Regions from separate parts of the Staphylococcus sp. aM genome, predicted to be linked through region 2. Evidence: riboswitches for the same ligand, from Rfam matches in the RefSeq annotation. Region 2 holds a riboswitch; each other region holds the start of a gene.

Region 1 (6,712 bases), 920 kb from region 2:
AGTTCTTTTGTTCAGCAAAATGAAGTATATAATTGATTAATTCTCTGTTAATCACTTCATCATTGTCTTTTACAAAGTTATTTAGGATAACTGCTTTATGTTGTTTACCTACATATTTGCTTTGTCTCAATGTTGCAGTTGCAACTAGGACATCATCTTCAAAAGCACCAAAAACATTGATATGAGCTGTTTCTGAAGATAAAATTTTTGTCAAAGCTTCATCGGATACATGATCCAAATAATAGCGATCCCATGAATATGTGTGATGTTCCCCTGATAAAAGTGATTTGTATGAAGCTAAATCATCTAGGTTTAATGTACGTATGTTGTTCATAGTGACCTCCTGATTCAAATAGTTGATTAATTTGAAGTGGCTAGTTAATTACATAATAAAATATTTAATTAAAACTTTCAATAATAATTTAAAAATAGACAAAAACACTTTCGAAAATTTTGATAAAATAATTATTTAATTACATGGTTATGTATATTATATATTCAGTATACCAGAGTTATCGTCAGGATGGGGAAAATTACTTAAGGAGATTATATGAAAAAAAGACACGTTCTTATAAGAACGTGTCTTTTTATTTAATCTTTTAAACTATTATTTAGTCTTCTACTTTAACATTTAAATTGACATCGATATTACCGCGTGTCGCTTTAGAATATGGACAGAAGTCATGTGCATCTTGAAGATATTTTTCAGCATCTTCTTGAGATAATACATTTTTCACTTTCGCGTCAATATCTACGCTTAATTTTGGACTTTCAGCATCTGGATCATCTTCTAATCTTACTGTAAGTGTTACTTCTGGCTCTGCATCACGTACTTTATTTTGTTTTAAGATTAAATCAAACGCGCCATTAAAACATGATGCATAACCTGCGGCAAATAATTGCTCAGGGTTTGTTGCTTTACCATCTGCTTGTTGTGGTGGTAATACATCTACATTTATCGCATTATCATCAGTTTGAACGTGTCCTTTACGTCCACCAACGTTTGTTGCTTTAGTTTCATATTGAACTGCCATATATGATTACCTCCTATATTTTGTATATATTTTTCTATACCCGTAAATATTCATCTCAATCATGTGTGAATTTTTTTTAAGATATGTTACTGCAAAGCACTTTATGGCGGTTTGATGTAATTTAGTTTAGAATAATAATCAATTAATGATGTATTGAATGAAATGAGGGATTGATATGCAAAAGGTAGATATAGCCGTAACGATTGCGCCTAAAGAAGCAACGATAACTGACTTGTTTAAAGACTTAGAGTTCTTTCAAGACAGTATTGATATTATTGAATTACGAATAGATCAATGGGCAGATATTACAGGAGTTAATCAGGTTGTCGATGAGTTAAATGAATTGCCTTTTGAATTTAAAGTATTAATCACATATAGATCTAACTCCCAAGGAGGTAAGGGTTATGTGAATGAAGTTGAATATCAAAGTGTAATTCAAAACCTCATTGATGAATCAAATTATGACATGTTAGACATTGAATGGGATGACCAAAAAGACAAAAATACTTATTTAACTCTTATAAATAAGGCACATCAAAAAGGCATTCAAGTGGTACTATCACATCATAATTTTAATGAAACACCATCATTAGAAGAATTAAAATTCACTTATTATAAAATGCACCAATTCGAAGCAGACTATTTAAAAGTGGCAGTTATGCCTAATGATGAAAAGGATGTATTACATCTATTGGAGGCAGTCAAAGACTCGGCTGATGCTTTAAATCAGCACATTGTTGGTATAGCAATGTCGGATATAGGCTTAGTTAGTCGTACGGCACAGGGCGTATTTGGTGGTACTGTATCTTATGGTTGCTTAAATGAACCGCATGCTCCAGGACAAATTCATGTAGAAGAATTGAAAAAACAAATAGATTTCTATAATAAGTAAGTCGACGATTTGAACATTACCTTAATATATTTTATTATTGATAAAGATTATCAATGAACGAAGAAGGAGCGATATGATTGGAACTACAAGATGCAATATCAAACAGAAGAAGCGTCAAGAAGTTTAAACACGATATGACTATCGATGATAATGCTTTATATGAGGCTATAGAAAAGGCTACCGATGCTCCTAACCATGGTATGAGAGAGCCGTGGAGAGTTGTACATGTTGCTAAAGATAGATTAGGAAACATGAGTGAAGATATCACACGCTTTGCTTTCCCCGATAGTCCGGAAAAGCGAGCTGATCATTATGATAAAGTGACAAAACTAGGCGGCATGTTGTTGTTGATTATGAAAGCAGATCCAAGACAACGTCAAAATAGAGAAAATTACTTTGCATTCGGTGCATTTGCCCAAAATTTAATGTTGTTACTTTATGAAGCAGGTATTGGTACTTGTTGGAAATCACCTGCATATATTTTTGAACCTAAAATCCGTAAAGCATTAAATATTGAAGATGATGAAATATTAGCAGGATTCTTATATCTTACTGATTTAGAAGAACCAATGACAAAAGCTAAACGTAAGAATAGAGACCTAATTTCAGAGTATTAAAAGTGATGATGTAGAGCAATATAATAAAATAAGGTCGAGACGTTAACTAAGTCATAAACCAATAAGTTGGTACTATGATACTTAATCAATGTCTCGACCATTTTTTGTATATTATTTATTGAATGTTTCGTCTAAGAATGATTCTACTTGTTCAGGAGATTTAGCATTTGCTGAGTGTAAATGAGCTAACTTTTCACCATTTTTAAATACTAAAATACTAGGAATACCCATAACATCATTTTCAGCAGTTACATCTTCCAATTCATCACGATTTACAGTATACCATTCATAATCCTTATATTTTTCAACGATAGGGTCTATCCACATATCCATTGCTTTACAATCAGGGCACCAACCTGCTTCGAATTTGACGATAACAGGTTGATCGTTTTGGACAGTGTCGTTAAATTGTTCAGTTGTTTTAATACTTTCCATTTATAAAAGCTCCTTTGAAAAAATTTAGTAAATTTATTATAACGGATGAAAATACTTAAATAAAAAAATAAGCTTAAAAAGTAGAGCGTTTTCTAAAATAACATGATATATTGGATTTAAGAGATAAAGGAGGCAAAGCGATGATTAAATTTTACCAATATGCAAATTGTACAACTTGCAAAAAAGCAGCAAAATTTTTAGATGAATACGGTGTGAGTTATGAACCAATTGATATTGTTCAACATACACCAACGAAAAATGAATTTAAAGAAATTGTTGATAAAACTGGTGTAGACACTAAAAAATTATTTAATACACACGGTGCCAAATATCGTGAATTAGATTTAAAAAATAAATTAGATGATTTATCAGACGAAGAACGTTTTGAATTACTTGCTTCAGATGGCATGTTAGTGAAAAGACCTTTAGCTATATTAGGTGATAAAATCACATTAGGTTTTAAAGAAGAAGAGTATAAAAATACTTGGTTATAATTGGATACCATTTCAAAATATAAAAAGTGAACTTTCATTTTAATAAAGTCATAAAAATACCAATTTACATCTTAAATCCGAATATTTAAAGGTTTAAAATTTTTAGATAATAGTTGATTGATAATTGTGGGTATGGCATCATTAAAATGTACTTAAAATTAGGAGGGGATTTATCGTGGCAGTACCAAACGAATTTAAATACTCTAAAGAACATGAATGGGTTAAAGTTGAAGGAAATGTAGCGACAATTGGTATTACTGAATATGCTCAAAACGAGTTAGGTGATATCGTATTCGTTGAATTACCTGAAACTGATGATGAATTAAACGAAGGCGACACTTTCGGTAGTGTTGAATCTGTAAAAACTGTATCTGAATTATATGCACCAATTACTGGTAAAGTAGTTGAAGTTAATGAAGAATTAGAAGATAGTCCTGAATTTGTAAACGAATCACCATACGAAAAAGCATGGATGGTTAAAGTAGAAATTAGTGACGAAAGCCAAATTGACGAATTATTATCAGCAGAACAATATTCAGAAATGATTGGCGAATAATATTTGCAAACTCCTCGATCTCGTATCAAGGAGTTTTTTTTAGTGTTTCTTAAATCTTTAGATTTTAGAAACACTTATGCCATTGCGAAAGCAGAGGCGAACCGAAGGAAGAATTTTATAGGCATGCGTACATATAATCTGATGAACTTAGATTTAAAAAGACATTGATGCTATTTGTAAAAAAGATATTAACAGTGTAATGAAATGGTTAATTCATTTTAAGTTTTTGTAGTATATGTTTTATAAATAGCATCTTCGTGGAATTAAATAGTGATAGCTAATTTTCGATTTTTAAAGGGTGAATACTTATGACTATTGTGAATAAAGTAATCATTGTTGAAGGTAAATCTGATAAAAAACGAGTGCAGCAAGTCATTGCAGAACCAGTAAGTATTATTTGTACGCATGGTACTATGAGTATAGATAAGATAGATGATATGATAGAATCACTTTATGGTAAACAAGTTTTCGTCTTAGCTGATTCAGATGACGAAGGGGATCGAATTAGAAAATGGTTCAAACGGTATTTAAGTGAGTCTGAACATATTTTTGTAGATAAAACATTTTGCGAAGTGGCCAATTGTCCTAAAAATTATTTAGCGCATGTACTTACCAAACATGGATTTAATTGCAAAAAAGAGAAATCCCTTATACCTAATTTAAAAACTGAAAGGTTAGTTTTAGTGAATGAGTAAATCAATCGAAATAGACGATGTGACTGAAAACTTTGGTGAAGATAAACATCTCATTTTCGGATATACGCCTACATGCGGTACATGTAAAGTGTCTGAAAGAATGTTGGATATTGCAAATGAAATTTTGAAACTTCCGGTTAAGAAAATTGATATGAACTTTCATCCAAAGTTTAGTGAAACACATCAAATTATGTCAGTACCAGTATTAATGTTAATGAATAAGGATAAAGAAGTAAAAAGATTGTATGCGTTTAGGTCTGTTCCTTATTTGTTAGAAAATTTAAAATAATTATTGACGAATCTCTACCGTGATGGTAGGATTAAATAAAATTAAATCATGCAAACACTCTTATCGAGAGAGGTGGAGGGATGTGCCCTACGAAGCCCGGCAACCGTCTTATATAGAAATGGTGCCAATTCACATAAAGGTAAACTTTAGAAGATGAGAGAAAGATATTTTAAAATGCTTTCTCAAACAGTCTAAAGTTTTGAGGAAGCATTTTTTAATTTGTATTAGTTATAAACAAGGAGGTATTAACGTGATTGAGTTAAAACAAATCGTGAAACGATATCATACGAAAAATAAAGACGTACTCGCTGTAGATCACGTTGATTTAAACATTCAATCCGGTTCCATTTTTGGGGTGATTGGTTTTTCTGGAGCAGGTAAGAGTACCTTAATTAGAATGTTTAATAATTTAGAAGCACCCACTTCTGGAGAAGTTATTATTGATGGAGATAGCATAAGTCAATTATCGAAGTCAGATTTACGTAAGAAGCGCCAAAAAGTAAGTATGATTTTCCAACATTTTAATTTACTATGGTCGAGAACTGTACTTAAAAATATTACATTCCCACTAGAAATTGCAGGATTATCTAGAGGAGAAGCAAAACGTAAGGCAAATGAATTAATAGAACTTGTAGGCTTGAAGGGACGAGAAAATGCTTATCCATCTGAGTTGTCTGGTGGACAGAAACAAAGAGTTGGTATTGCCAGAGCATTAGCCAATGATCCGACAGTATTGCTTTGTGATGAAGCTACAAGTGCACTTGATCCTCAAACTACAGATGAAATTTTAGACTTATTATTAAAAATACGTGAGCAACAAAATTTAACAATCGTGTTAATCACACATGAAATGCAAGTGATTCGCCGAATTTGTGATGAAGTCGCAGTTATGGAAAACGGACGCGTGATAGAACAAGGTCAAGTTAGCCAAGTATTTGAAAATCCACAACACGAAGTAACGAGACGATTTGTAAAAGATGATTTAAATGAGGATTTTGAGGAATCATTAGATGCGTTAGAACCATTAGATAACAATGCTTACATAGTTAGATTGAATTTTAACGGTGAAAATACGACTCAACCAATTGTATCGTACATTACAAAAACGCATCAGATTGACGTTAATATTTTAGAAGCTGACATTAAAAATACAAGAAATGGTACATTAGGATTTTTAGTTATCCATATACCTTTTATAAGTTCTGAAAATTTCGAAGATTTCAAATCTAATCTTAATGAGAAACATGTGAATGTGGAGGTGTTAAGACATGGTTAAGTCAGTTGGAGAAATACTCCAAGAAATGATTACAATGCCGAACGTCCAATGGCCAGAAGTTTGGCAAGCCATTGTTGAAACACTTTATATGACTGTCGTATCAACAATATTTGCTTTTATATTTGGATTGATTTTAGGTGTTTTATTATTTTTATCGGCTAAGAGTCATTCAAAAGTGGCAAGAATATTTTATTCAATCGTTTCATTTATCGTGAACCTATTTAGAGCGATACCGTTCATCATTTTAATCTTGTTATTAATACCATTTACAAGTGTCGTTTTAGGCACAATAAGTGGTCCAACAGGTGCACTACCTGCATTAATCATAGGTGCAGCGCCATTCTATGCTAGATTAGTAGAAATTGCTTTCAAAGAGATAGATAAAGGGGTAATTGAGGCAGCGTGGTCTATGGGTGCTAATACT
Region 2 (6,712 bases):
AAATGAAGATTAATGAGTTGAAGTTTTACTTGTATAGTCAGGCATTTAAATCACCTATTGTGACACCTAAAGTGTCATTAGACAAAAGAGAATGTTTAATCATCGAACTGATTACTGAAACAGGTGATACGTATTTTGGTGAGTGCAACGCCTTTAAAACACCATGGTACGATAAGGAAACTATATCTTCTGTTAAACAACAGATCGAACAGTGGTTTGTATCAATTAAGAATAAGGATGTATATTCATTTGAAGAATGGCAGTCGCTATTGAACACATTAAATCATTGTCCGGCAGCCCGCAGTACAGTTGTCATGGCGTTATATCAAATGTATTATAAACTTAAAGCATTTAAGGTTGAATATGGTGCTACCGTCAGTGGATGGAGTGATGCCCAATTTGCGACGTTAAAGCAAACGCAACCTAAACGTATAAAAGTGAAATATTCAAATCAATTAATTTCTGATATTAATAAATTAAAGTCATTAGAATTTCCATTTGATATTGTCATCGATGCAAATGAGTCACTCGATATCAATCAATACCAAGAAATAAATAAAGATATGAATCAAAATATATTATATATAGAAGAACCGTTTGCTAATATTAATACCTTAAAACAGTTTGATAATGAACCGCAATTACCTATTGCAATTGATGAAAAGGCAACATCAATTGATGATATTCAGTTTATTGTTTCGCATTATCAAATTGATACTGTTGTACTCAAGCCGTTTAGATTAGGTGGTATTGACCGTGTTATAGAAACCATTGATTATCTAAAAAATAGGGGTATTAATATTGTTGTAGGTGGTATGTATGAATACGGATTGAGTCGTTATTTTACTGCAATGTTATCTCAATATGGTGATTATCCTGGTGATGTGACGCCAGCAGGCTATTATTTTGAAAATGACTTTGTGGAAAATGAAGGTATTTTAAAAGAGGGAATGATTGAATTCATTCCCCCTGTAGTAGATAGAAGTAAATTAGAATGTATTAATGGTGATGTTTAGACTTATTTTTAGCAAGCGGTACTGGGTCATAGCCACCTTTATGTAGTGGATGGCATTTGAGTATGCGTCGAATGCCTAAATATAATCCTTTGAAAGCACCATGATATTGAATCGCTTCACGCGTATATTCTGAACATGTAGGATAAAAGCGACATGTAGGTGGTGTTAATGGAGAAATATAGCGTTGATAAAAATGTATCAAGGCTAAGAATATTTTTTTCATAAAAAAGCCTCCAACCAGAATTTTGAATACAGTTATTTTAACATATTATAAAGGAATGTGATGTACTTGAAGTTTTTAGATAAAGACCAAAGAGAAGTGCAGTTAACATATAAAGCGAATACAGATAATCCAACAGGTAATCACGTTCTTGCAATACCAGTATACCAAGGGAAGTTATTATTTACTCGACATAAAAATAGAGGTATTGAATTTCCTGGCGGCAAAAGGGAACATGGAGAATCAAGCATTGATGCTATCCAGCGTGAATTATATGAAGAAACCGGTGCATATATAGAAGAAATACAGTACATTGCTCAATATACTGTGAAAACTAACGATGCCTCTAGGTTTGTCAAAGATGTTTATTTTATTCAAGTTTCATCTTTAGCCAATCGAACTGACTATTTAGAAACAGATGGCCCTTGTCTTTTTACTTCTATAGAAGACATACCATATAGTGAACGTAGTTTTTTGCTACAAGATGACGCCATTTTACACTGTTTTGAAAGGGTGATTTCACTTGGACTTTATTAAAACGAAAAGAATGCCGATTGAAATAGCTACGCACCAGTTTGATGAAATCACTTATGATGTTGATCATCTAAAAGTGAAGGCACTAATGATGACACCATATAGTAAAGTTAATAGAATAGTGGTTTATTTAAGAGGCGGAAAAGGACAAGTTGGTCGGGTACGAGCAGCTCGCTTAATGCAATTTGCTAATGAACAGACACTTGTTGTGGGTCCTTATTATAGAGGTAATAATGGTAGTGAAGGTAAAGATGAGTTTTATCGAGGAGATTTAAATGATGTCACTGAACTTATACGCATATTACATTCAAAATATCCCAACGCGTTTATACATATGATTGGATTTTCTCGTGGTGGGTTGCAAGGCTTGCTAACATTTCAAGATTTACCAGTTGATAGTTATATCATTTGGGGTGGTGTTTCTGATATACATTTAATGTATGAAGAGCGTGTGGATTTAAGAGGGATGCTGAGAAGAATGGTTGGGCACCCTAAAAAAGATCATGAAGCATATGAAGTTAGAGAAGCGATACAATATATTACACCGCAAAGTCCACCGATTTTAATTGTACATGGTGGTAAAGATAAACAGGTAGGTATTCATCAAGCTTATTATCTAGAACGACGATTGAAAGACATTGGTGTGCATTATGATACACTTTATCAAATGGAAGAAGGACATGTACCTCGACCATTTGCTTTAAAAGAAACTTTAAAGTACATACATAAATGGATGACTCAAATAGAAATAAACAAAAAATAGGGAGTGGGACAGAAATAATAAAGAACCACTAATCATTGAATATGAAGTGGTTCTTACGCATTAGCCACAGCTAATGTGTACTTTAAAATAGGAATACATGAGTGAAACTCATGCATAAGAAATACTAATTTCTAAAGAAAAAGTATTTCTTTATCGTTGTCCATCCCCAACTTGCATTGTCTGTAGATTTTCTTTTCGAAATTCTCTATGTTTGGGGCCCGTCCCCCCGGCAAGGTTGACTAGAAATGAAAAAGCTTGGTACATTAGACCGTCTTTGTAATTCATTACTTAGACGGTTTTATGCATGAACTTTTAAGTTCATGTATACCTCTTAAACTTAATCTGAACACATGAGTTAATACTCATGTGTAAGTCATTCTAATTTCTTTAAGAAAAAGAATGACTTTACAGTCAACTACTGCCTAAATATGAATGTAACTTGAAATATATATTTATGTCCCAGCCTGTTTTACTTTTATTTATTGAAAGCACCTTTGTCAGAAATGTGTTCGACTTCAGGGCCGAATTTTTTGAAGTTATCTTCAAATCTTTGGATAAGATCATTTGCTTGTGCTTTATATTTTTCAGCGTCGCTCCAAGCATTGATAGGATTTAAGATTGTTTTTGGTACATCTTTAATTTCAACTGGAATATTTAAACCAAATGTTGAGTCTTTTGTAAACTCTGCATCTTTTAATTTCCCTGAGATAGCTTGGTTAACCATTTGACGCGTATAGTGTAAACTAATTCTTCTACCAACACCATATTTACCGCCAGTCCATCCAGTGTTAACTAAATAAACATCAACATCATGTTTATCAATTAATTCTCCTAAAAGATCTGCATAAACTGTAGGATGAAGTGGTAAGAAAGGTGCGCCGAAACAAGTAGAGAATGATGGTTCAGGTTCTGTTACACCACGTTCTGTACCTGCTAATTTAGACGTGAAACCACTTAAGAAATGATACATTGCTTGATCTTTATTTAATTTTGAAATTGGAGGAATCACTCCAAATGCATCTGCAGTTAAAAAGATAATCGTATTAGGATGTGCTGCTTTTGAAGGTAATACAATATTATCAATATGATGAATAGGATAAGCTGCTCTTGTATTTTCAGTGAATTTATTATCATCGAAATCAACAGTACCGTCTTCTTTAACGACTGTGTTTTCTAAGATAGTGCCGTATTCAATAGCATCATAAATTTGTGGCTCTTTTTCTTTTGAAAGATTGATTGCTTTTGCATAACAACCACCTTCAATGTTGAACACGCCATTTTTATTCCAACCATGTTCATCGTCACCGATTAATTTTCTTTCAGGATCAGCTGACAACGTTGTTTTACCTGTACCTGATAAACCAAAGAATAGTGCTACATCGCCTTTTTCTCCCACGTTAGCAGAGCAATGCATACTCATAATATCTTGCATAGGTAATAGGTAATTCATTACTGAAAAGATACCTTTTTTCATTTCCCCAGCATATTCTGTACCACCGATTAAAATCACTTTATGTTTAAATGACACAATGACAAACGTTTCAGTCTTCGTGCCATCAACTTCAGGATCAGCTTTGAAATGTGGTGCAGATACAATTGTAAAGTTAGGTTTGATTGATTTTGCTTCTTCTTTAGATTCAGGACGAATGAACATGTTATGTGCAAATAAATTATGCCATGCTAATTCGTTAATGACAGTTAATTTCAAACGTGAATCTTTATCACTACCTGCGTAACCATTAAAAACATATAATTCGTCTTTCTTGCCTAAGTAGTCTAATACTTTATTGTAAAGCTTTAAAAATGTTTCTTCATCGATAGGTTGATTGACGTCTCCCCAATCTACATTATCTCTATATGAAGGTTCAGTAACGATAAACTTATCCTTAGGTGAGCGGCCAGTGTATTTACCAGTGCTAGCATTAATAGCACCTAATTCAGTAAGTTCACCTTCATTATTATCTAATATTTTATTGTAAAGTTGAGTTGTTGATAGTTGAAACTTTGTTGATGGTTTTTCTAATAATTGTTTAATTTTAGTCGTTTCAGAGTATGTATCAATCGACATACTTAATCCCTCCAGATAGTTATAATGTAAGCCTTTACATTTCAATAGTATAACATATCAATTTAATTAATCCACCGTAAATTATTACTAAAATAACTTAAATCATAAATTGACATTAATTCTCTTATTAGGTAGTATTAATTTTAACGGATTCTCTTATCCTGAGTGGTGGAGGGACATGGACCCAATGAAACCCAGCAACCTCTTTTTACATATAAAAAGAAAGGTGCCAAACCGTTTGCAGACGTATAATGTCTGAACGATAAGAGCGAATGGACGTATAAGAGCCTTCACTCTATCTAGGTAGTAGTAGAAGGCTCTTTTATTTAGCTCAAATAAAAGAGAATTATCGTAATATATTTTAAAAGGAGCAAAACATGACTAACAATAAACGATTATTTACTTCAGAATCAGTAACTGAAGGACATCCAGATAAAATTGCTGATCAGGTATCTGATGCAATCTTAGACGAAATTCTTAAAGACGACCCTAATGCACGTGTGGCTTGTGAGACTACAGTGACAACTGGAATGGCATTAATTTCAGGTGAAATATCAACGACGACATATGTTGATATTCCGAAAGTTGTAAGAGAGACCATTAAAGAAATTGGTTATACACGTGCTAAATATGGTTACGATTCACAAACGATGGCCGTTTTAACTGCCATTGATGAACAATCACCAGATATCGCTCAAGGTGTTGATACAGCATTAGAATACCGTGATGATATTTCTGAAGAAGAAATTGAAGCAACTGGTGCAGGTGACCAAGGATTAATGTTTGGTTATGCTACAAACGAAACAGATACTTATATGCCGTTACCTATTTTCTTATCTCATCAATTAGCGAAACGTCTATCAGATGTACGTAAAGATGACATTATAGACTATTTACGTCCGGATGGTAAGGTTCAGGTCACTGTAGAATATGATGAAAATGATAAACCTAAACGTATTGATACTATTGTTGTGTCAACGCAACACGCTGAAGATAAATCTTTAGAAGAAATTCAAGAGGATATTAAAAAACATGTTATTTATCCAACTGTTCCAGAATCATTAATGGATGATAAGACAAAATTCTATATTAATCCTACAGGACGTTTTGTAATCGGTGGACCACAAGGGGATGCTGGATTAACAGGACGTAAAATTATCGTGGATACGTATGGTGGTTATGCACGCCATGGTGGTGGTTGCTTCAGTGGTAAGGATCCAACTAAAGTAGACCGTTCTGCTGCTTATGCTGCTAGATATGTAGCGAAGAATATTGTTGCTGCAGAATTAGCTGAACAATGTGAAGTCCAACTTGCATACGCAATAGGTGTAGCTGAACCAGTATCAATAGCTATAGATACCTTCGGAACAGGTAAAGTAACAGAGGCTGAATTAGTTGAAGCGGTTAGAGCAAACTTTGATTTAAGACCAGCTGGTATCATTAAAATGTTGGATTTAAAACAACCTATTTATAAACAAACCGCTGCATATGGTCATTTCGGACGTACTGACGTATTATTACCATGGGAAAAATTAGATAAAGTCAACGTTTTAAAAGATACGATTAACAAAGTTTAAACGAAATAACTTATGGGATGTTTGAAATATAATAAGATAAATTGCGACTAAATGTCGAAAATGTCATCATTATGTTTTATAATTAGTTGTATTGATCATATAAAAGGAGCGTTGATGTGATGAGTTTATCTTCACCTATTGGTATAGGGTTAATTGTTGCAGTAGTCATTGCATTTATCTTTTTTGTACTATTTTTAATTGCTTTAAATAGTAAGAAAAAGATTAAGCAACAAACAGAAGAAGAATACCAACAAAAAGAACAAAGTATAAAGGCATCTCATGAAGAAGCTTTAGAAAAAGAACGTATTGAGAATAAAAAGGCAGTTACGAAACAAAAAGAAGATTATGAAGCTACAGTAAATAGTAAAGAAAGAGAAATTGATGCATTAAAGCTATTCTCTAAAAACCATAGTGAATATGTAACTGATATGCGATTAATTGGTATTCGTGAGCGTTTAGTCAATGAAAAACGTATTCGTCCTGAAGATATGCATATCATGGCTAATATTTTCCTACCAACAAATGAATTAAATA
Region 3 (6,712 bases), 1.0 Mb from region 2:
TATAAACCAGTAGTGGATTGGAGATAAAGCTTTCACCACGTCTATGGTGGTCAATCACTACCTTACGATTTGCTTTATTTAAGACATTTTCATCTAGAACCATTTCTGGTTTATGCGTATCAACGACAACAACCGTTGTTTTCGATGTCATCATATCCCATGCATCGTCTGATGTAATAAATCGTTCTTTAAGTTCTGGTTTCTTATCAATTTCATCCATGACACGACGCAATGTTGGATCGATATCAGATTCATTTAAGACAACATATGCTTCTAGATTATTCATTAATGCGAATCTAGACACACCAATGGCTGCACCAATGGCATCTAAGTCAGGTCGTTTATGTCCCATCACGATGACTTTATCGCCTTCAGTTAAGATATCTTTTAATGCGTGTGAGATAACACGCGCTCTTACACGTGTACGTTTTTCCATCGGGTCAGTCTTACCACCATAGAAGCGTACGTTGCCGTTCATGTTTTTAATTGCAACTTGGTCACCACCACGACCTAGCGCTAAGTCTAGACCTGATTGCGATAATTCACCTAAGTCGATAAGATTTTCAGTACCTTCACCGACACCAATACTTAATGTCAATTGTGCTCGGTAACCAACACTTTTCTCACGTAATTGACTTAAAATGTTGAAATTTGAGTCTTCGATTTCTGCTAAAATCTTTTGATTTAAATAGGCTACGAATTGGTCTGAATTATAACGTTTGAAATAAATATTATATTCTGATGCCCAACGACTAATTACACGTGTAACCATTGAGTTAATTTCAGAACGCTGTGTATCGTTCATGTTTTGCGTGATTTCATCGTAGTTATCTAAGAATAATGTTGCAATAATGGGTTTTGAATCTTCATATAGTTGGTTCGTTTGTACTTCATCTGTAATATCGAAGAAGTATAAGCAATGTTCATTGCTTGAATAACGTACTCTATAATGATAATTTTCATGTTCAATTTCTACTTCTTGAACTTTCTCCAATTGCTTTAAGATATTAGGAAATATTTCGTTTACCGATTCTGAAATAACATTAGTTGTTAAATGTTCAGACATAAATTGGTTAACCCATTCAATATGGTCGTTCTCATCTAACACAATCATCCCGATCGGTAAGTGTTTAATCGCCTTATTACTACTTGTTGTAATATGACCACTTAAACCATCCACATAACTGTCCATTTTCATAAAAGCTTGTCTTAGCAAGAACCCACTAGCAATAATCATTACTAGTAATATTCCTGCAGCTATGCCTGCCACGATTTGGTTAAATATAAACCAAACGATGACTAATGCTATAGCAGTCAGTACCATTATGATAAATGGTATGAGCAAAGCTTTTTTAGTGGATTGACGGTTCATTCTTCCACCTCTCATCACTTTTTATTATTATTGTTCATTAGTTGTTTTAAATTGATACATAAATCGATGACACCTAATAACCCTACAATATGAGTCATTGGTGTTAATAATGTCCCTATAACCATTAATATGATAGTTACTACATTCGGTAGTCGCTTCGCTTTTCCGAAGAAATGTATCACGCTCATCCCTTGAATGTACATCACTAATGATAACACAACTTCAAAGTTTAATACGATACTCTGGAACGTACTTGGTTGGGTTGCAAACATGACACAAAGTAAATCAATAATATAGATTGTTAATAGCGTACGATTCATTTGCCAAGCGAATAGTGGTTTGAATATTGGCGTAGCTACTTTGAATTTGCGCAAGATTGGAAATGTTATGATCAGATTAATTAAAACGAAAAGAAAAACGATAATAATGAGATAACTAGGGAGTTGGACCGTCATTTGGCGGATACTTTCTTCAAGCATCTGTCTGTAATCAGCATCTGCTCCACTTGTTAATAACATGTTATGAACGGTTTCTTTAACTGGGTTAACTAATGCGGCTGCTCTTGGGATTTTTTCAAATACTTGTAATAACATGAATCCTATCAATGTCATTAAACTTAGAGATACCGTTGTTACATATAAAATTCTTTCTTTTGTTGCTCTTTCCTTAAGTAATTGTCCAATGATTAAACTCGTTAAAATCACTAAAACCATCATACTTAAGACGAATGTATTACCTAATAATGTTGTAATTATAACTGTTACTAAGGCACTAATTCCAAATGACTGAATAGATTTGTTCCATAATACGACACCTGGGATTGTTGCAAATAAACATAAAATTAAGCCGAGAATAGGTAATACATGTGTTACTAAAGCGACTATCACTAATGCTAATGTACCTATAATAGTTGCTTTAGGTTGTATTTTTGAAAACACACACGCCACTCCCATACTTTTTTTGACTATAATTACCATTTTAACCTCTTTGAAAAAAATAAACAATAAAGTACTACTGGTATTTATGTCGGTCAATTCCAGCAGTACTTTAGAGTGAAATAATCTATTATTTTTACAAATTTTTAATTAAAATTCATTAAAATATTTTAACCGTAAACCTTTTAATAGTAAGCATAGTAATATGAAAATCAAATCATTATTAATAGTAGAATTGGAAATATTACAATTAAATTAACTAGATTAATAAAACTACTTTTTAAAACAAATTCTTTCTTAGTTATTAAATACATAATTAATGAAAATATAAATAAAACACAACTAATAAAAAGAAAATATCTACATATATCTAATCCCTTTTCAGATAGATTATTGAAGTTGAATATTATTAATAATGCTATAACTATATAATTCAATGCATTTAATATAATTATCAATTGTTTCATCTCATAGTCACCTATTTAATTTCTCGATTTGTATTCTCTTTATATACTATACTTTTAACATCGATATTCAACCTTATAAAATTAACGTTAGAACATGGTTTTAGTCATTATCGTCGAATATGTTTCGCATTTAAAAAGTGATATAAATTAGGTGCCCAATCTTCAAAATTAAGTAAGAAACCATCGTGCCCCACATTATCTGGTACAAAAAAGTGTCGATGATATTTAAAACGTTGTCCTGCCGCTAATACTTGATCATCTGGATATAACAAATCATCTATGAATCCCATCGTTAATACCTTTGTGTCTAATGATTTAAACACCTCATCAACATCATCTCTGCCTCTATCAATATTATGACTATCTAAGACGTCCAGCAGTGTTAAATAACATGATAAATCAAAGGATTCTTTGAACTTGTTCCCTTGATGTTGTTGATAACTAACTACCTCTTCAGGTGTGAAGCGTTGATCATAACTTTTAGAAGATCGATAGGTTAAAAATCCTAATTGTCGAGCAATACTTAAACCTTCTTTACCTCCGATATGAATCGCTTGTCTAGCAATCTCATTAAAGGCACAACTGTACGATGAGGTTTTATCTGTAGCAGCAAGTATAACCGCTTTATCTACTTGGAATCGTCGATTATAAAGTAATTCTAGTGCTTGCATACCACCTAAACTCCCACCGATTAAAATATCTATTTTATTAAACCCTAGTGCTTCTATCCCCTTCTCAAGTGCACGTACGATATCTCTTAATGTTAAATGATCTGGAAAATGTGGATCATTATGCTTTGAACTTGAACCAAATGGACTCCCTATGACGTTGAATGTTAAAAATTGATAATCATTGATAGGCATATAACCACCATCAATAATTTCACGCCACCAACCTGGATGTTCATCTGTACCATATGTAAGATGATTGCCAGTTAATGCATGGCAAACTAATGCTAATGGTTGTCCAGGATAACCTACATGTTCATATTTTAATTTTAAGTTTTGTATCGTTTCTCCAGACTCTGTCGTGAATTGGCCTAATTCTAATGTATCAACTGTATAATTCGACATATATGAATCCATCCTCCTTTAAATAAAAAAGCTTCTTACTCTATGAAAAGTAAGAAGCGGTTCAGTACTTATCATTCGAGTGCTCGTTGGTTTTAGCACCGTACTCGTATTCTTTATAGCCGGTTGCTGAAGCGTCTATGGGCCAAGTCCCTCAACTTCTCTGAATAAGATTTTATGATTAAGTTTTGAATAAATATATTAATTATCTAAATTTTCTAACTACTTAAATTTTAACTAACTCCATCACGAAATTCAATATGTAGACCTTGATTTCTATAGAAAGAATCTCAATAGAGCGATAAATGCAATACCGCCTAAAATGGTCCAAGTTAGACTTCTCGTATATATGGCTAATAATACAGTTGGTATTAATGCAATAATGAATGGCACATTGAGTGTATAGCCTACACTACCTTCATGTTGTTGAATAATACCGTCCAAGACAAGTGCTGTAAAAAGTGTGATAGGTATAAAGGATAACCATTGAATAATAACATCTGGTAGATTTACTCGTGAAATCATCATAAATGGAATCACTCTGACTAAAATCGTAACAATACCACATAGAATAATTATGATTAACATATGTTGATCTGTCATCATCTGTCCATCACCACCCCTAATGTAGATGCGACAACCGCAGATATTATAATCGCTACATACGAGGGCATAACAAAGCTTAACGTTAACATCATCACAATGACACATAGAATAAGCACAAGATAGATGTTGATCTTAGACTTTTTAACAGATTCAAATTGAGCAATTCCTAAAAATACAAACATAGCTGTAATCGCAAAATCTAATCCTAATATCTCTGGATTCGAAATATATTTGCCAAATACAGCACCAACTACACAAGAAAAGGTCCAAAACAAATATGCTGTGATGTTTAAACCATGCAACCAACGATCGTTAATTGGCTCACCTTTTAAATAAGGCGTGATGGCTACACCAAACGTTTCATCGGTTACTAAAGAACCAAGTCCAATTCGATTCCATAAACCATAAGACTTAAAATTGGGTGCTAAAGTCATACTTAATAAAAACATACGTGAATTAACAATAAATGTTGTTAACACTATCGCTGTTATGGGTGTTCCAGCTATGACTAACGCACATATAATAAATTGTGCCGCACCAGCATAAATAATTAAACAAAGTAATATAATTTCTAATAAACTAAACTTTTGAGATGCAGCAACGATGCCAAATGAAATACCAACACCTGCATACCCTAATAATGTTGGAATGCATTCTTTAACACCTTGTCTAAATGTGAGATGGGTCATCTTGTCTCCCCCTTTCTAGTTACAAACGCATTTACGTTTAAATAATAAACTCAAGTCTAATATACAATGATGAAAACGGCAATCACTTTAGACGTCGGTGTGTGTGATGTCAGACAAACCTCACTTTTAAAATGCCGTCATCACAACATTTTAAATATGACAGAATTTTCTATTAATAGTTAGACTACCCACACTATTTTGCATCTAAATTTTACTTAATGTCCCTCCCCTACCCTCTTACTTTAGGTTATTGACATAAAAAAATACGCGGCAATGATGGCTCTTCATTACCGCGCATTGTATAGCTAGTCATTCGCTAACAATCTAAATTATTTAGTTGGCTTTTGAATATGAGTTTTACCACCCATGAATGGTACTAAGGCTTCAGGGATTGTTACTGTACCATCTTCATTTTGATAGTTCTCAACGATTGCTGCGAATGTACGACCTACAGCTAAACCACTACCATTTAACGTATGCGCTAATTCAGGTTTAGCTGCATTATCACGTTTGAAACGGATATTGGCACGTCGTGCTTGGAAGTCAGTACAGTTTGAACATGAACTGATTTCTTTGTAGTCGTTATAGCTTGGTAACCATACTTCTAAGTCGTATGTTTTACTAGCACTGAAACCAATGTCTCCAGTACATAAGATAACACGACGATATGGTAATCCTAATTCTTCTAAGATTGCTTCAGCGTTTGTAGTCATTTCTTCTAAAGCATCCCAAGAATCTTCAGGTTTTTCAAAGCGTACCATTTCAACTTTGTCGAATTGGTGTAAACGAATTAAACCTCTTGTATCTCTACCAGCTGAACCCGCTTCACTACGGAAACATGCAGATTGTCCAGTGAATTTTTCAGGTAAGACACCTGGTTGGATGATTTCATCACGATAGAAGTTTGTTAAAGGTACTTCAGCAGTTGGAATTGTATATAGTCCTTCTTTTTCTACTTTAAATAAATCTTCTTCGAATTTAGGTAATTGACCAGTACCATACATTGTATCAGCGTTAACTAATTGAGGTACCATCATTTCAGTGTAACCATGTTGTGTTGTATGTTTAGTAATCATGTAGTTCATTAATGCACGTTCTAATTGTGCACCGTCTCTTGTTAGATAAACGAAACGTGCGCCAGAAATTTTAGCGGCACGATCGAAGTCAGCCATTTTAAGATCTTCTACGATATCCCAGTGTGCTTTCGCTTCGAAATCAAATTCACGAGGTGTACCCCATTTTTTAACTTCGATATTTTCTTCATCTGAAGCGCCTTGTGGTACATCATCATTGATAAGGTTTGGAATACGACATAGAATATCAGACATTTTATTATCAATTTCATTTAATTGTGTATCATATTCTTTAATGTCATCACCTAATTGACGCATTTCAGCGATAACATCATCAGCATTTTCTTTATTACGTTTTTTCTGAGCGATTTCTTCACTTACTTTATTACGTTTCGCTTTCATCTCTTCTGTCTTGCTTATTAATGTACGACGCTTTTCATCTAATTCTAATACCTCATCGACTACTTTAGGGTCGTCTCCTCTTAATTCAATTTTGCTCT

Evidence for each region. A riboswitch is a leader RNA that binds a small molecule or an ion and turns the genes downstream of it on or off. The one in region 2 is predicted to bind S-adenosylmethionine.
Region 1: another riboswitch for S-adenosylmethionine. It lies ahead of P7F85_RS09530 (methionine ABC transporter ATP-binding protein); the one in region 2 lies ahead of metK (methionine adenosyltransferase).
Region 3: another riboswitch for S-adenosylmethionine. It lies ahead of metX (homoserine O-acetyltransferase MetX); the one in region 2 lies ahead of metK (methionine adenosyltransferase).

Annotation. Positions count from the first base shown of each region.
Region 1 is NZ_CP121447.1:1,941,488-1,948,199, reverse strand. It holds gene P7F85_RS09580 (GNAT family N-acetyltransferase) at 1-334, opposite strand, end outside; gene P7F85_RS09575 (organic hydroperoxide resistance protein) at 612-1,034, opposite strand; gene aroD (type I 3-dehydroquinate dehydratase) at 1,210-1,926, shown strand; gene P7F85_RS09565 (nitroreductase family protein) at 2,004-2,543, shown strand; gene P7F85_RS09560 (thioredoxin family protein) at 2,655-2,978, opposite strand; gene P7F85_RS09555 (arsenate reductase family protein) at 3,119-3,472, shown strand; gene gcvH (glycine cleavage system protein GcvH) at 3,648-4,028, shown strand; gene P7F85_RS09545 (hypothetical protein) at 4,071-4,196, shown strand; gene P7F85_RS09540 (toprim domain-containing protein) at 4,337-4,723, shown strand; gene P7F85_RS09535 (thioredoxin family protein) at 4,716-5,012, shown strand; SAM riboswitch class I at 5,070-5,172, shown strand; gene P7F85_RS09530 (methionine ABC transporter ATP-binding protein) at 5,263-6,288, shown strand; gene P7F85_RS09525 (methionine ABC transporter permease) at 6,281-6,712, shown strand, end outside.
Region 2 is NZ_CP121447.1:1,019,471-1,026,182, forward strand. It holds gene menE (o-succinylbenzoate--CoA ligase) at 1-13, shown strand, start outside; gene menC (o-succinylbenzoate synthase) at 3-1,016, shown strand; gene yidD (membrane protein insertion efficiency factor YidD) at 1,000-1,239, opposite strand; gene ytkD (RNA deprotection pyrophosphohydrolase) at 1,300-1,773, shown strand; gene P7F85_RS05180 (alpha/beta hydrolase family protein) at 1,784-2,533, shown strand; gene pckA (phosphoenolpyruvate carboxykinase (ATP)) at 3,009-4,601, opposite strand; SAM riboswitch class I at 4,755-4,870, shown strand; gene metK (methionine adenosyltransferase) at 4,979-6,178, shown strand; gene P7F85_RS05195 (NERD domain-containing protein) at 6,298-6,712, shown strand, end outside.
Region 3 is NZ_CP121447.1:12,348-19,059, reverse strand. It holds gene P7F85_RS00070 (DHH family phosphoesterase) at 1-1,372, opposite strand, end outside; gene P7F85_RS00065 (YybS family protein) at 1,387-2,325, opposite strand; gene metX (homoserine O-acetyltransferase MetX) at 2,882-3,847, opposite strand; SAM riboswitch class I at 3,913-4,018, opposite strand; gene P7F85_RS00055 (AzlD domain-containing protein) at 4,121-4,450, opposite strand; gene P7F85_RS00050 (AzlC family ABC transporter permease) at 4,447-5,139, opposite strand; gene serS (serine--tRNA ligase) at 5,469-6,712, opposite strand, start outside.